Regions from separate parts of the Streptomyces sp. NPDC048696 genome, predicted to be linked through region 1. Evidence: riboswitches for the same ligand, from Rfam matches in the RefSeq annotation. Region 1 holds a riboswitch; each other region holds the start of a gene.

Region 1 (3,294 bases):
GGTTACCGAGCCATCGGCCACCGAGGCATCGGCACAACAGAAGAGGTACGTCATGAACGGCCCCACCGCCCGCTATGTCCTGCCCGAGTTCACCGAGCGCACCTCGAACGGGGTCCGCACCCTCGACCCCTACTCCAAGCTGCTCGAAGAGCGCATCGTCTTCCTCGGCACCGCGGTCGACGACACCACCGCCAACGACGTGATGGCCCAGTTCATGCATCTGGAGCACGCGGACCCCGACCGGGACATCTCGCTCTACATCAACTCCCCCGGCGGCTCGCTCACCGCGATGTCCGCGATCTACGACACGATCCGGTTCGTCACCTGCGACGTGGAGACGGTCTGCATGGGCCAGGCCGCCTCCGCCGCCGCGGTGCTGCTCGCCGCGGGCACGCCCGGCAAGCGGCTCGCGCTGCCGGGCGCGCGGGTGCTGATCCACCAGCCGTCGGTCGAGGAGCCGTTGCGGGGCCAGCCCTCCGACCTGGAGATCTACGCGGCCGAACTCCAGCGCGGGCGCGCGATGTTGACCGAGCTGCTGGCCAGGCACACCGGCCGGTCCGTCGAGCAGGTGAGCGCCGACATCGAGCGGGACACCATCCTGGACGCCCGGGGCGCCGCCGAGTACGGACTGGTGGACCACGTCGTGCCCAGCCGCAAGAACTCCCGTACGGAACTGGGGAGGTAGCGCGCGTGGTGCCCGAACTGCCGCCGCTGCCCGCGCTCACGCGCGCGGAGGGCGAGTTCATCGACGCGTATCTCGACGCCCTGGACCAGTTGGGCCGGATCAACCCGGCCCGGCACGCGGACACCTATGGCGCACTGCGGGCCGCACAGGCGCTCGTGGGGCGGGCGGTGGCGCTGCGGGACGCACTGACGACGATGCATCTGCGGGGCGAGAGTCAGTTGCACTCCGAGACGCTGGCGCGGGCCCTGCGGGTGCTCGACGGGGAGCGGCGATCGGGTCGCGTCACGGTGCCGCCCCCCACCACGGGTTGACGTCCCAGGGGCGCCCGGACGGCACCTTCGTTGGTACGAGTCGGCGTCCCCCGTTCGCACCATCCGATGGTCCGAACGACGTATCAGTTCCCTTGCGCCATATGGGCAGACACTTGGCGGAACCTGCCATTCCGACGCTGGTGCGGGGCTGGTCGGACCCCCTGCCGAAGGCTTCAAAACATCCGCGTCCACCCGAACGGGTCAGTCGTGAGGAGCCTCACAAAACGTCGTTTCGGCTCGGAAATCCGGCACTTCGTGGGTCAAGATCCCTTCCGACGACAAGCCCCCGCCACCGCGGCGGGGCGGTCCGGGCGGACGCCGAGTCCTGCCGCCGTACCCGGATGACTGGTCGACTGAGTGGATCGGCAGGAGTGGAGGACCCGAGCAGTACGGGCCCACCGGGAGACCGGGAGGCCCTTGGGGTGAAGCCGCGCGAGCGGCCGGGCATCTTCGCCAGCCCGAACCCGACAGGTCATCCTTCGCAGGCGGTTTGACGAAGGGTCGCGCATGCCTGCGCAGAATCACGTCCCGTCCCTGCTGACACGTGTCGGTGCGGTCTCCGCGCTCACTCTGGCCGCCGTGGGCGGCACCTTGCTGGCGCCGGGCGCCACGAGTGAGGCGAGCGCCGCGACACTCGCGACGAAGGCGCTCAACGTCGCCGCGTCGAAGAAGGGATCGCCCTACCAGTACGGAGCCAGCGGCCCGTCCCGGTTCGACTGCTCGGGGCTCACCGTCTACTCGTACAAGCAGGCGGGCAAGAAGCTGCCGCGCACCTCGCAGCAGCAGTACAACAGCACACGCCATGTCTCGTCGTCCGCGCGCCAGCGGGGCGACCTGGTGTTCTTCCACTCCGGCTCGAACGTCTACCACGTGGGGATCTACGCCGGCGAGGGGAAGATCTGGCACTCCCCCAAGACCGGATCCGTGGTCCGGCTTGAGAAGATCTGGTCCAACAGCGTCTGGTACGGCCGCGTGCGCTGACGCGGGCTCATACGGGGCGGTGAGCGCGGGCGCCCGCGCTCACCGCCCCCGCCCGGCGGCCGGACGGCCCCGGCGCCGGGTGCTCGGTTCCGGACGGCTCAGCTCTGGACCGGTGCGGTCCACGGCAGAGCGATCCAGACGGTCTTGCCGCCCTCGGGCGTCGGCGTCACCGAAAGACGCCCCCCGCACTCGGCGGCGAGCCAGCGAATGATCACCATGCCCCGCCCGTTGTCCTGCTGGACGGCGGCGGGAAGGCGTTTCGGCCAGCGCGGATGGCTGTCGGTCACCCCGATGTGCAACTGCTCGTCGAACTCAAGGCGCATGTCCACGGTGAATGTGGGCGACTGGCCGAAAGTGTGCTGCACGGCATTGGTCGCGAGTTCGGAGACGATCAGGCGGATCGTATCGGCGGTTTCACCGTCCGAGGCGAGACCCCACTCGGTGAGTACGCCGGCGACATATTTACGGGCGGCGGAGACCGAGGCGGGATCGCTCGGCAGAGTGACGGTTGATTCCTGGTGGTCTGCCATGGCGACGCTGTCCCTTTCCCACCCGGGCCGGTCTGCTTGACTCGCAGCGAGCGGACAAACGCGAGGACGGCCCGGACATGTGCTTCGCGCCAGAGTGCCACTCATCGTGCCGCCGGATGCGCCGATCCACCAGGATATGCATATATCTGTCGCTCAAAGCGGTGAACTCTGCGCCGATGGACCGTATTTGGGCGCCACACTTGCCCATCGCCCGAATCGCCGCCGGGTGGGAGGAGACACGAGATGTGGCACGGTCCCGCGGTACGCCGCCGCAAGCTCGGCGAGGAACTGCGCCGGCTGCGCGTCGCGGCCGCCCTCACCAGCGCCGAGGTCGCCCGGCAACTCGGCTGGCACCAGTCCAAGGTGAGCCGGATCGAGACCGGCCGCAGCGGGGTGAAGCCCGCCGACGTGGCCCGGCTGCTCGAACTGTACGGCGTCGACGACCCCCGGCTGCGGGCCCTGCTCGAAGCGCTCGCGGGCTCGGCCGACGGGCGCGGGGACCAGTGGTGGCAGGCCTATCGTGGGCTGTTGCCGCCGCAGTACCGGGACTTCATCAGCCTGGAGTCGCAGGCGTCGACGGCGCGCACCCTGGAGACGTCGGTGGTGCCGGGGCTGCTCCAGACGCCCGAGTACGCCCGGGCGGTGACCCGGGCCGCGCTGCACGGGCTCGACGCGGCGCGGGTGGACTCACTGGTCCAGGTGCGCCTCGCGCGCCAGGAGGTGCTGCGGGCGGATCCGCCGCTGCGGCTGAGCGCGGTGGTCGACGAGGCGGCGCTGCGCCGCGAGG
Region 2 (3,294 bases), on a different contig from region 1:
GATGTCGTCGCGCCGCTCCTCAAGGGTGCCGCGCGGCGGCAGCGGGGGCCACGCCTGGTCGGGGTCGGCCGGCACCGCGAGGCCGAGCACCTGGGCGGCGCGCAGCGCGACCCGGGTGTGCCCCTCGGGCGACAGATGCAGCCGGTCCTCGTCCCACGCCCGCCGGTCCTGCACCGACTTGAGCGACCACAGGTCCAGTACCGGACAGTCGTAGCGGTCCGCGATGGACCGTACGTGCGCGGTGTACGTGGCGACCTTGCCCCGCAGATGCTTGAAGACCGGCACCCCGCGCGTGTCGAACCCGGTGGTCACCATGACCGTCGGGATCGCGCTCTTCAAGTCGGCCACCGCGCGCTCGAAGCGCTCGGCGACGTCGTCCGGGTCGGTGCCCGGCCGGATGATGTCGTTCCCGCCCGCGCAAAAGGTCACCAGGTCGGGCGCGAGCTCCTTGGCCCGCGGCACCTGCTCCTCGACGATCTGGTCGAGAAGCCTGCCCCGGACCGCGAGATTGGCATAGCGAAAGGCCCCCTCCGGTCGCTGATCAGCCAGTAGCACGGCGAACCTGTCCGCCCAGCCGACGAACGCCCCGTCCGGGCCGGGATCGCCGACGCCTTCCGTGAAGCTGTCGCCGATCGCCGTGTACGACCCGAACGTACCGCTGTTGAATGATCTCGAATCGTCTGCCACGGGACCATATCTTTCCCTTACGGATGTGACCTACGCGACCGTAAGGAGGGGTTGACGGGGGGTGATATAGACCACCCGGTCAGTTGGCCCCCATCGGGAATACGCCACGCACGGCGCGGCCCGGTACACGCATGCGTGTACCGGGCCGCGCCGATCCGCACCACGGACCGTCAGAGACTTGCGCCCTGCTGGCGCAGATACGCGAGCGGGTCGACGTCCGAGCCGTAGTCCGGGGTCGTCCGGATCTCGAAGTGCAGATGCGGACCGGTGACGTTGCCGGTCGCGCCGGAGAGGCCGATCTGCTGGCCCTCGGTCACGGTCTGCCCGGCCGAGACGGAGAGCTGCGAGAGGTGGGCGTACTGGGAGTACATGCCGTCGGCGTGCCGGATGACGACCTGGTTGCCGTACGCGCCGCCCCACCCGGCCGTGACGACCGTGCCCGCGCCGACGGCCTTCACCGTGGTGCCGGTCTGCGCCTCGAAGTCGACGCCGGTGTGGTAGCCGCTGGCCCACATCGATCCGGCCATGCGGTACGGGGTGCCGATGCTCACGCTGTCCAGCGGGGCGCGGAAGCCGGAGGCGGAGCCCTGGCTCGCCTTGGCGGCCGAGGAGGTGGTGGCGGAAGCGGTGGTGGCGGCCGGGGCCCGATCGGACGCGTGAGAGGTCGCGGTCGACGTGTGCGAGGCCGTGGTCGACGTGTGCGAGGCCGTGGCATGGGACTTCGCCCCGATGGTCAGCTTCATCCCGGGCCGGATCAGCGCGGGGTCGTCACCGACCACCGAGCGGTTGTCCTGATACAGCTTGTGCCAGCCGTCGAGCCGGTGGTCCTCGGCGATCTTCGAGAGGCAGTCGCCGGACTTGACCTGGTACGTCGTGGGCGCGGCCTGCGGCGCGACGGCCGGGGCGGCGGCGAACGCGGACGCGGCGCGGACGGCCTGCTGCGGCGCGACGGCCACAGCCGCGTTCTTCACCGCCGCGTGCGCGCCGGTGGCGCCGAGCAGCGGGATGGCGAGCGCGGCGCCGCCGGTGCCGGCGGCGACCATGCCCCGGGATATCGGGCTGGACTTGGGGCGGCGGTGCTTACCCTTCGCGGGCATGGCGGATTCCTCTCCGGCGCCTGCGAGGTGAGCTGTCGGGTTCGGGCTGGAGCTGCCCGGCCGGGCACCACGATGCGGTGCGTCGGCTTCACCCCAAGCCGTGCCGGAATTCCGGACGGCGTCTACCTGGGTCCCCCGCTCCTGCCACACGTGGATGGGTGCGGATTCCGAGCGGTGGCAGGATTCGGCGGTCCACTCGGATTGCGGTGACCGTAAACGAGCCCGGCGGGCCACGACAAGTGGCAATTCGTTATCGGATTTCCCGGCCGGGAATTCATCGGGTAATTGCGGTCACCCTGCGTCGACCGGGAATCCCAACAGGCCCCGGCGGCAGGGGGATCCGGCGCGGCCCACCGCCACGGACCGTCACCACGGTGACGCTGCTCACGGACATCTGCACGGACAACCCCCCATTCCCGTCGGGGAAACAGGGGGTTTCCCGTATAGCACCCAATTCGGACCAAAGGACCGAAAGAGCCGATCCATGCATCTATGCGCCCGTACGCCCCACCATCAGTCCTGGCCCGCGATGTTCCAGGGCGCGAACGCGTTCTTCTTGCCCGTGAGCGCGGTGCGCAGCTCCGGGTAGTGGCGCAGCAGCACGCTGATCATGCTGTTGCCGTCGATCCACTCCAGACCGGCCTTGGAGTACACCTCGGGGGTGTAGTACTCGGTGAAGAACCGGTCGCTGTTCAGTCGGCGCGAGGCCATCAGGATGAAGATCCGGAATGCCGTGTCGCTGAAGGCGAAGCCCTTGGGAAGTTTCTCGGCGAACATGCCGACCTCCAGGTCGACCTTCTCGATGTCTCCCCCGTACACCCGCTTGATCTCTTTCGCCCACACCGGATTGTCCGTCAGGTCCTCGAATTCCTTGGCGGGCTTGAGGCGGAGCAGTCGGCGGAATTCGTTGTAGCGCGGGACGCCGAGTTCGCGGGTGCGCAGGATGTCGGTGGCGGCGAGGTCCTGGAGGTGGCCGTCGGGGCGCTCGTACTCCTGCAGGAACTTCGGGAAGTTGTGCAGGGTGACGAGCCCCGGGTGGAGCGTGCCGAAGCTGTAGAGCAGGTCGATCGTGGGGATCGAGCCGAGCACCTTCAGCGCCTCGGGGCCCGCGATGTCCCGGAACGTGGCCTCGCGCAGTACGGAGTTGTCGTTGGCGGCCCGCAGCTCCCAGTCGTCGCGGATCAGCGGGTGCATCCGGTAGACCGCGACGAACTCCTCGGTGAGCGCGTACGGAACGCCGTAGTGGTCCCGCTCGCCGCCCGGGATGCCGCTGATGACCTCGGACTTGCTGATCCGTCCGAAGAGGTCGTGCACCCGCTCCCCCGCCAGGCCCCACCAGTTGGCGCGCAGCGCGGTGACGGTGGTCGGGTGGCTGATGACCGCCGGGGTCCACTCCACCGTGTGGATCTTGGCGATCAGCGCGGCGTTGACCAGCCGGGCCCGCTCGAAGACCTCCTCGTCGTCCCAGCCCGGGTACGCGGTGTGCAGGTGGTCGCAGATCGCGTTGTGC
Region 3 (3,294 bases), on a different contig from region 1:
CGAATGGCGTCGGGAGCACCCCCGCACGCCCGCAGCCGCGCCGCAGTGTCCCTGAACTCGGGTACGGCCGACAGGACTTGGCGGTACGCGGCCGCCGCGCCCGCCGGATCCGCGTCGGCCTGGAGGAGCCGGCCCAGCCGGTAGGCGGCCTGGTAGTGCGTGGGCTCGATGTCCAGGACGCGGCGGAACGGGGCCTGCACCTCGGAGGTCTTTCCCGCATCGGTCAGACAGACCCCCAGCGCGTAACGTCCGCCGACGTCCTCCGAGAGCTCTCCCAGCAACTCCCGCAGGAGCGGTATCGCCTCTTCCGGCCTGCCCCGCCGGTGCAGATCGCTCGCCTTCTCATACAGCGACCCGCTGACCCCATCAGCTGACGACGCCGTCATGCCGCCCCCTGGCTCTCCGTAACCGACCCGTCACCGGGGCTTTGCCGAAGTGGATCGCGCGGGTGAGTGCGGCGGGCTGCCCGCCGCACTCACCCGTCAGGCGAGGGCGAGGAAGAGGCGTTCGAGTTCGGCCTCGGTCATCGCGATGACACCGGCCAGCTGGCCCTGGGCACGGCGCAGCCGGTTCAGTACGGCGGCGGTGGCTTCCTCGTCGACGGTCCTGGCCATGGGCGTGGGTCCCTCCTCGCTGCACGTCCGGGCCAGCGTACCCCCGGGGGTATCGCCGGACCGGGCGCCGAGGCGACCGTGGCGGTGCGGAAGGCGACGCCCTCGACCGGGGATCCGGTCAGTAGGCGCCGTTCACGTTGTCGATCGACCCGTACATCCTGGCCGCGTAGTTGCACGCGGCGGTGATGTTGGCGACGGGGTCGTAGCTGTCCGTCGAGGTGCCGGACACGTGGTACGCCTGGAACGTGGGGTCGATGACCTGGAGCAGGCCCTTGGAGGGGATTCCGGCGGCGGCGTTGGAGTCCCAGTTGTTGATGGCCAGCGGGTTGCCCGAGGACTCCCGCATGACGTTGCGGTAGATGCCGTCATAGCTGCCGGGAATACCGTGCTGGGCCATGATGTCCAGCGACTGCCGGATCCATCCGTCGAGGTTGTTCGCGTACGTGGTCGTCTTGGCGACGGCGGGCGTGGCCTGGGTGAGGGTGGTCGAGCGCGCGGAGCGGTCGGCGCGGGCGGTGGTGGCCGTACGGTCGGCGGTGGTGGCCGACGTCTGGGCCTTCGCCTGCTTGCCGAGCGTCAGTGTCAGACCGGGGTGGATCATGGTCGGGTCGGCGCCGATGGCCTGCCGGTTGTCCTGGTAGAGCGCCTGCCAGCCGCCGGTCACGTCGAGGTCGTGGGCGATCTTGGCGAGCGAGTCACCGGCGACGACCGCGTAGCTGGTGGGGGCGGTGTTCACGGCGGTCTTCACGGTCGGCTTGGCGGCCGCGACGACCGTCGCCCTGGCCGTGGTCGCGGAGTGCGCGACGGCGGGTGCGGCACCGGCGGTGGTCGCACCCATCACCGGAATGACGAGCGCGGCGCCCCCCGTACCTGCGGCGGCGAGGCCACGGGTAAGGGAGTTGGACTTGGGTCGGCGGTGCTTACCCTTTGCGGCCATGGCGAATTCCTCTCCTTCGCCTGCGAGGTGAGCTGTCGGGTTCGGGCAGGAGTTGCCCGGCCGCGGCGCACGCGGCTGCACCCCGAGCCGTTCCGGAATCCGGATCGGCGGCTTACCTGGGTCCCCCGCTCCTGCCATTCGTGTGTGTGGGAGGTTCCGGACGGCGGCAGGATTCGGCGGTCCATCCGGATTTAGCCGTGACCGTAAGCGAATAGGCCCGGGCGAAACAAGGACCGAATTCACCGCGCCATATCAGAGAAAGATCCACCGGAAGACGGGAACCCGGCACGCGGTCGGCCGAAATCCTCAACTCGCTTTGCCATAACGGACATTGGTCGGCCGCAGCCCTTGGGGCTGCGACCGACCACGTGACCCACTTCACTCCGCCGGGCCACATTTGCCATTCCGGCCGCCGATGCGTAAATGACGCCTAATTTACGCAATCACCTACACCGGCACCATTGGCGAAATAAGCAAGAAAATGTCCTTGCGGGATCATTTCGGACATTCTGCGGCTACAGCGGGCGCCGGGCCTTCAGCAGCCAGGAGGGCAGGTCGATCCGGGTGGTGACCTCGGCGCCCAGCTCGGAGGCCATCTCCGTGACCGCGATCTGCCCGACGATGGTGCCCGGCTCGATCGACTGCACCTCCCAGCCCGCCGCCGTGAACTCGCCGTACAGCTCGTCCTTGGTGGCCCGGTGGGGGCCGATGCCCTTGACGACCTCGACGAAGTCGGGGACCCGCTCGGAGAACGTGAGGATGTGCGCGACGCCGCCCGGCCGCGCCATCCGGTAGAGCTCACGGATGTAGCGCCCGCGCTCCGGCTCCTCCAGCGCGTGCAGCAGGGCGCAGTCCAGCATCGTGTCGAACTCGGCCTCGTAACCGTCCACGGCCGACAGGTCCGCCACGCCGAACTCGACGCTCACGCCCTGGTCGGCCGCCTTGCGGCGGCCCGACTCGACGGCCGTCGGCGAGAAGTCGAGCGCGACCACGTCGAGGTCCTGGCGCGCCAGGTACAGGGCCAGGCTGCCGGTCCCGCACCCCGCGTCGAGCACCCGCCCCTTGACGTCCCCGGCCTCGACGAGGCGTACGAACTCGGGCTGCGGCTCGCCGATGTCCCACGGCGGCAGCGCGAACGCCCCCTCGCCCTTGTACACGGCCTCGAAGCTCTCTGCGGCAGTGACAGTCATCAAGTGCGCCTTTCGTCATGGTCGTCGCACAGGCCCCCGTGGCCGGGCCTCGGCCCAGGCCCCGCTCAAGCACGTCCCAAGTGCCTCGGGGTATCGGCCCGTTGATCAACAACATATGACACGAGCAACGGCGTCAGGACTCCTTACTGTGCAACCGCGGAATCCGGCGGCGACGCCATCCGCCCCGGCCACAGCCCCCACGCCCGCGTCAAAGGCCACGCCCGTGTCACAGGCCGCGCGCTCCGTCGATCCGCTCGCGGAGCAGATCGGCGTGGCCGTTGTGGCGGGCGTACTCCTCGATCATGTGGATGACGACCCAGCGCAGCGACACCGTGCCGCGCCACGTGTCCTCGCCCACGACATCGAGATCCGGCGCCTCGGCGACGAACTTCTCGGCGAACGCCACCTCGGCACGCCACGCCTCCCACGCCTGTGCGACGACGGCGGGATCGGCCACCGCGTCGTCGAAGTCCCCGTCGGGGTTCGCCGCCGAGGCGAACCGGGACGGCGCGTCCTGCCCGGCCAGGACCTGCCGGAACCAGCGGCGCTCCAC
Region 4 (3,294 bases), on a different contig from region 1:
CCTTGTTCTTCAGGACCTTCTTGAGGGTGTGGTAGACCTCGGCACCCCAGCGAAGGGCCTCGGAGAAGGACTCCGCGCCGATCGGGGCGATCATGAACTCCTGGATGTCGACGTTGGAGTCGGCGTGCGACCCACCGTTGAGGATGTTCATCATCGGGACCGGCAGCAGGTGCGCGTTCGGGCCACCGAGGTAGCGGAACAGCGGCAGGTCGCTGGCCTCGGAGGCGGCGTGCGCGACGGCGAGCGAGACGCCGAGGATGGCGTTGGCGCCCAGCGAGCCCTTGTTGTCCGTGGCGTCCAGGTCGAACATCGCCTGGTCGATCAGGCGCTGCTCGGTGGCGTCGTAGCCGACGAGCTCCGGGCCGATCTGCTCGATCACGGCGAGGACGGCCTTCTCGACGCCCTTGCCCTGGTAACGGTTGGGGTCACCGTCACGCAGTTCGATGGCCTCGAAGGCACCGGTGGAGGCACCCGAGGGGACGGCGGCACGGCCGGTGCTGCCGTCGTCGAGGCCGACCTCGACCTCGACCGTGGGGTTGCCTCGGGAGTCCAGGATTTCCCGGGCTACGACGACGTCGATGGACGGCACGAGCATCTCCTTCTGGGATGTGACGCGAATACGACCGGGCCGCGTGGTCCGGCACCCCTGAGCCTAGCCGCCTCCCGGCCATCGGCCAGCCGACCGACCGGCCCGTGGGACGAAACGGGGGGCGAAATGTTTCTGAACGGAACAAAGCCCCGCCCCCGCGCGACGGGGGATGCGCGCGGGGGCGGGGTTTTGTGCGGGGCTCGCCCCGCAGCCCCGGTTCAGCTTTCAGCTGAGCGGGTTCGCTGCACCTTCGGTGCGGGGCGGTTCGCTGCGCGTTCGGTGCGGGTCCGTTGTGGCTGGTCGCGCCCACGCGGCGGAGCCGCACAATGTCACAGCCCCGCGCCCCTTGGTGGGCCCTTCGGGCCCTCCCCAGGGGCGCGGGCGACCGCTTACGCCAGGTGCAGCTGCTGGCCCGGGTAGATCAGGTTCGCGTCCTTGACGACGTCCTTGTTCAGCTCGAACAGCTTCTGCCAGCCGCCCTTGACGCCGTGCGCGGCGGCGATGGAGCCGAGGGTGTCGCCGGACTTCACCTTGTACTCGCCGTCGCCGGTCTGGACCGGCGCCGGGCGGGACTCGCCGCGGGAGGCGGGGGCCGACTCGCGCTGCGGGGCCGGGGCGGCCTTGGGCGCGGCCTTCTTCGGCGCGGCCGGCTTCGAGGACGAGGAGGAGTGCGAGCCCGAGGTGTCGACGTTCGGGGACGCGCCGCCGGACGTCAGGTTGCCCGCGCCCGCGCAGGACCAGGCACCCGGGCCCTGCATCGCGAGCAGCTTCTCGGCGGTGGCTATCTGCTGGCCCTTGGTGGCCAGGTCGGCGCGCGAGGCGTACTGGGTGCCGCCGGCGGCCGCCCAGGACGACTGCGAGAACTGCAGGCCGCCGTAGTAGCCGTTGCCGGTGTTGGTGGACCAGTTGCCGCCGGACTCGCACTGGGCGACCGCGTCCCAGGTGGCGACGGAGGCGGCGGAGGCCGAGCCGGTCGCCATCAGCGGGGCGGCGACGGCGGCGCCGGTGACACCGGCGAGCGTGGCGATACGGGTGGCCTTGCTGGGGCGGCGGTGCTTGCCCTTGCCGGAAAGCAGCATGGAGTGTCTCCTCACCGACGCCTGCGAGGTGAGCTGTCGGGTTCGGGCGTGAGCTGCCCGGCCGCGCGTACTGGCGCGCGGCTTCACCCCAAGCCGGTCCGTGGCCGTCTCGTACGTCGCGCCGTCTGGCGTACGTCCCTCAACGGCCGGGCCCGGCACTTACCTTGGGTCCCCCGCTCCTGCCTACGGCGCGTCAAGCGTCGGCTGTTCCCGGCGACCGACGGCAGGATTCGGCGTTTTCGGTCGCAGGGGCTCGTGGTGACGAGCGCTCCGACCGTAAACACACCAACCCCTGATGTTCAAAGGGGCACATCGGGGAGAAAACGCCCGTAGCGATCCTCCCGTAACCACTGTTTCCGCAGGTCGGGGGCGTCCCGCACGTACCGGACGTACGGGACACGCCAGTTGACGGAAAGAGACTCATGTCTCACTTGCGCAGAAGTGGACATACGCCCCTGAACTACCCGTGGGTGATGGCCGGGTTGTCCGGCTTTGCCAGGTTCAGGTCAAGGCTCTGGCCGGGCAGGATGAGGTCCGGGTCGGAGCCGATCGTCTTCTCGTTCGCCTTGTAGAGCGCCGACCAGCCGCCCTCGACCTTGTGCGAGCGCGAGATGTCCCACAGGTTGTCGCCGGGGCGGACGGTGTAGTCGCCGTTCGCGGCCGTGGCGTCGCCCGCCGTACGTGAGTCGACGTCACCTCGCGAGGCGCGGGGCTGCGATGCGTGGGTGTCGTCGGTGCCGCCCGGGCCGGCGGTCGCGGGCGCGCCGGTCTCGGCCGGGTCGGGGGTGCCGCGGTGCTTGCCGCCGGAGGACGTGCTGGGCGCCGGGGCCGTCTTGTCGGGCGCCGACGGCGTCGAGCCCGTCTTGCCGTCCTTGCCGCTCTTGCCGTCCTTGCCCGTCGACGGGGTCGTGGACGGCTTGGGCGCCGTGGAGGCGGAGCCGGAGGGCGTGGCGGGCGCCGGAGTCGTCTTGGCGGGCGCGGACGGCACGTCGGCGGAGGGGGACGTGGGCGCCGCCGACGCGGTGGTGCCCGGGTCGACGGCCGGGGTGCCGCCGCCGCTGGTGAGCCCGGAGACCTCGGTGCAGCTGGTGAACGCCTTCGGGCCCTTGGCCGCGAGCACCTTCTCGCCGACCGCGATCTGCTGCGCGCGGCTGGCCATGTCGGGGCGCTCGGCGTACGACGTGCCGCCGTAGGTCTCCCACGTCTCCTGCGAGAGCTGGAGCCCGCCGTACAGGCCGTTGCCGAAGTCGGCGCTCCAGGCGCCACCGCTCTCGCATTCGGCGACCCGGTCCCAGGTGGTCGCCGAGGCCGCGTTCGCGCCGCTCGCCGCGAAGAGCGGGAGGGCGAGGGCGGAGCCCGTCACCCCTGCCGCGACGACGAGGGCAGGAGCCTGGCGGGGTCGTCGGTGACGTCCGTTCCCGGAGCGCATGCTGTGGCCTTCCGTGTGACTACGTCGGTGACCGCGGAGCCGGTTGGTGAACCGGTTGCCGAGTCGAGGGGTGAACGTAGCCGTACTCGAACGCTTGTCACAAGTCGATGCACCCGCGATAACGCGAAAGTCACAGTTTTGACGGTCCGTCAGGTTACCGGCGGTGCGACGGCGGTGTGAACTCGACCGGGAGCGTG

The links. Region 1 has a riboswitch for cyclic di-AMP ahead of ACGFRG_RS05165 (C40 family peptidase). Riboswitches for the same ligand answer to the same signal wherever they lie in the genome.
Region 2: linked by a shared signal. The riboswitch ahead of ACGFRG_RS23105 (peptidoglycan DD-metalloendopeptidase family protein) and the one ahead of ACGFRG_RS05165 (C40 family peptidase) in region 1 are both predicted to bind cyclic di-AMP.
Region 3: linked by a shared signal. The riboswitch ahead of ACGFRG_RS18255 (LysM peptidoglycan-binding domain-containing protein) and the one ahead of ACGFRG_RS05165 (C40 family peptidase) in region 1 are both predicted to bind cyclic di-AMP.
Region 4: linked by a shared signal. The riboswitch ahead of ACGFRG_RS33160 (transglycosylase family protein) and the one ahead of ACGFRG_RS05165 (C40 family peptidase) in region 1 are both predicted to bind cyclic di-AMP.

Annotation. Positions count from the first base shown of each region.
Region 1 covers NZ_JBICVJ010000002.1:464,911-468,204, forward strand. The annotation lists gene ACGFRG_RS05155 (ATP-dependent Clp protease proteolytic subunit) at 53-685, shown strand; gene ACGFRG_RS05160 (hypothetical protein) at 691-996, shown strand; cyclic di-AMP (ydaO/yuaA leader) riboswitch at 1,316-1,500, shown strand; gene ACGFRG_RS05165 (C40 family peptidase) at 1,504-1,977, shown strand; gene ACGFRG_RS05170 (ATP-binding protein) at 2,076-2,507, opposite strand; gene ACGFRG_RS05175 (helix-turn-helix domain-containing protein) at 2,751-3,294, shown strand, end outside.
Region 2 covers NZ_JBICVJ010000010.1:324,129-327,422, forward strand. The annotation lists gene ACGFRG_RS23100 (SGNH/GDSL hydrolase family protein) at 1-687, opposite strand, end outside; gene ACGFRG_RS23105 (peptidoglycan DD-metalloendopeptidase family protein) at 858-1,784, opposite strand; cyclic di-AMP (ydaO/yuaA leader) riboswitch at 1,789-1,984, opposite strand; gene ACGFRG_RS23110 (peroxidase family protein) at 2,298-3,294, opposite strand, start outside.
Region 3 covers NZ_JBICVJ010000008.1:31,129-34,422, reverse strand. The annotation lists partial or broken gene ACGFRG_RS18265 (hypothetical protein) at 258-386, opposite strand; partial or broken gene ACGFRG_RS18260 (metal-sensing transcriptional repressor) at 516-614, opposite strand; gene ACGFRG_RS18255 (LysM peptidoglycan-binding domain-containing protein) at 733-1,551, opposite strand; cyclic di-AMP (ydaO/yuaA leader) riboswitch at 1,556-1,740, opposite strand; gene ACGFRG_RS18250 (class I SAM-dependent methyltransferase) at 2,067-2,741, opposite strand; gene ACGFRG_RS18245 (DinB family protein) at 2,968-3,294, opposite strand, start outside.
Region 4 covers NZ_JBICVJ010000023.1:52,561-55,854, reverse strand. The annotation lists gene eno (phosphopyruvate hydratase) at 1-595, opposite strand, end outside; gene ACGFRG_RS33160 (transglycosylase family protein) at 979-1,668, opposite strand; cyclic di-AMP (ydaO/yuaA leader) riboswitch at 1,672-1,869, opposite strand; gene ACGFRG_RS33155 (transglycosylase family protein) at 2,129-3,031, opposite strand; gene ACGFRG_RS33150 (cytochrome P450) at 3,252-3,294, opposite strand, start outside.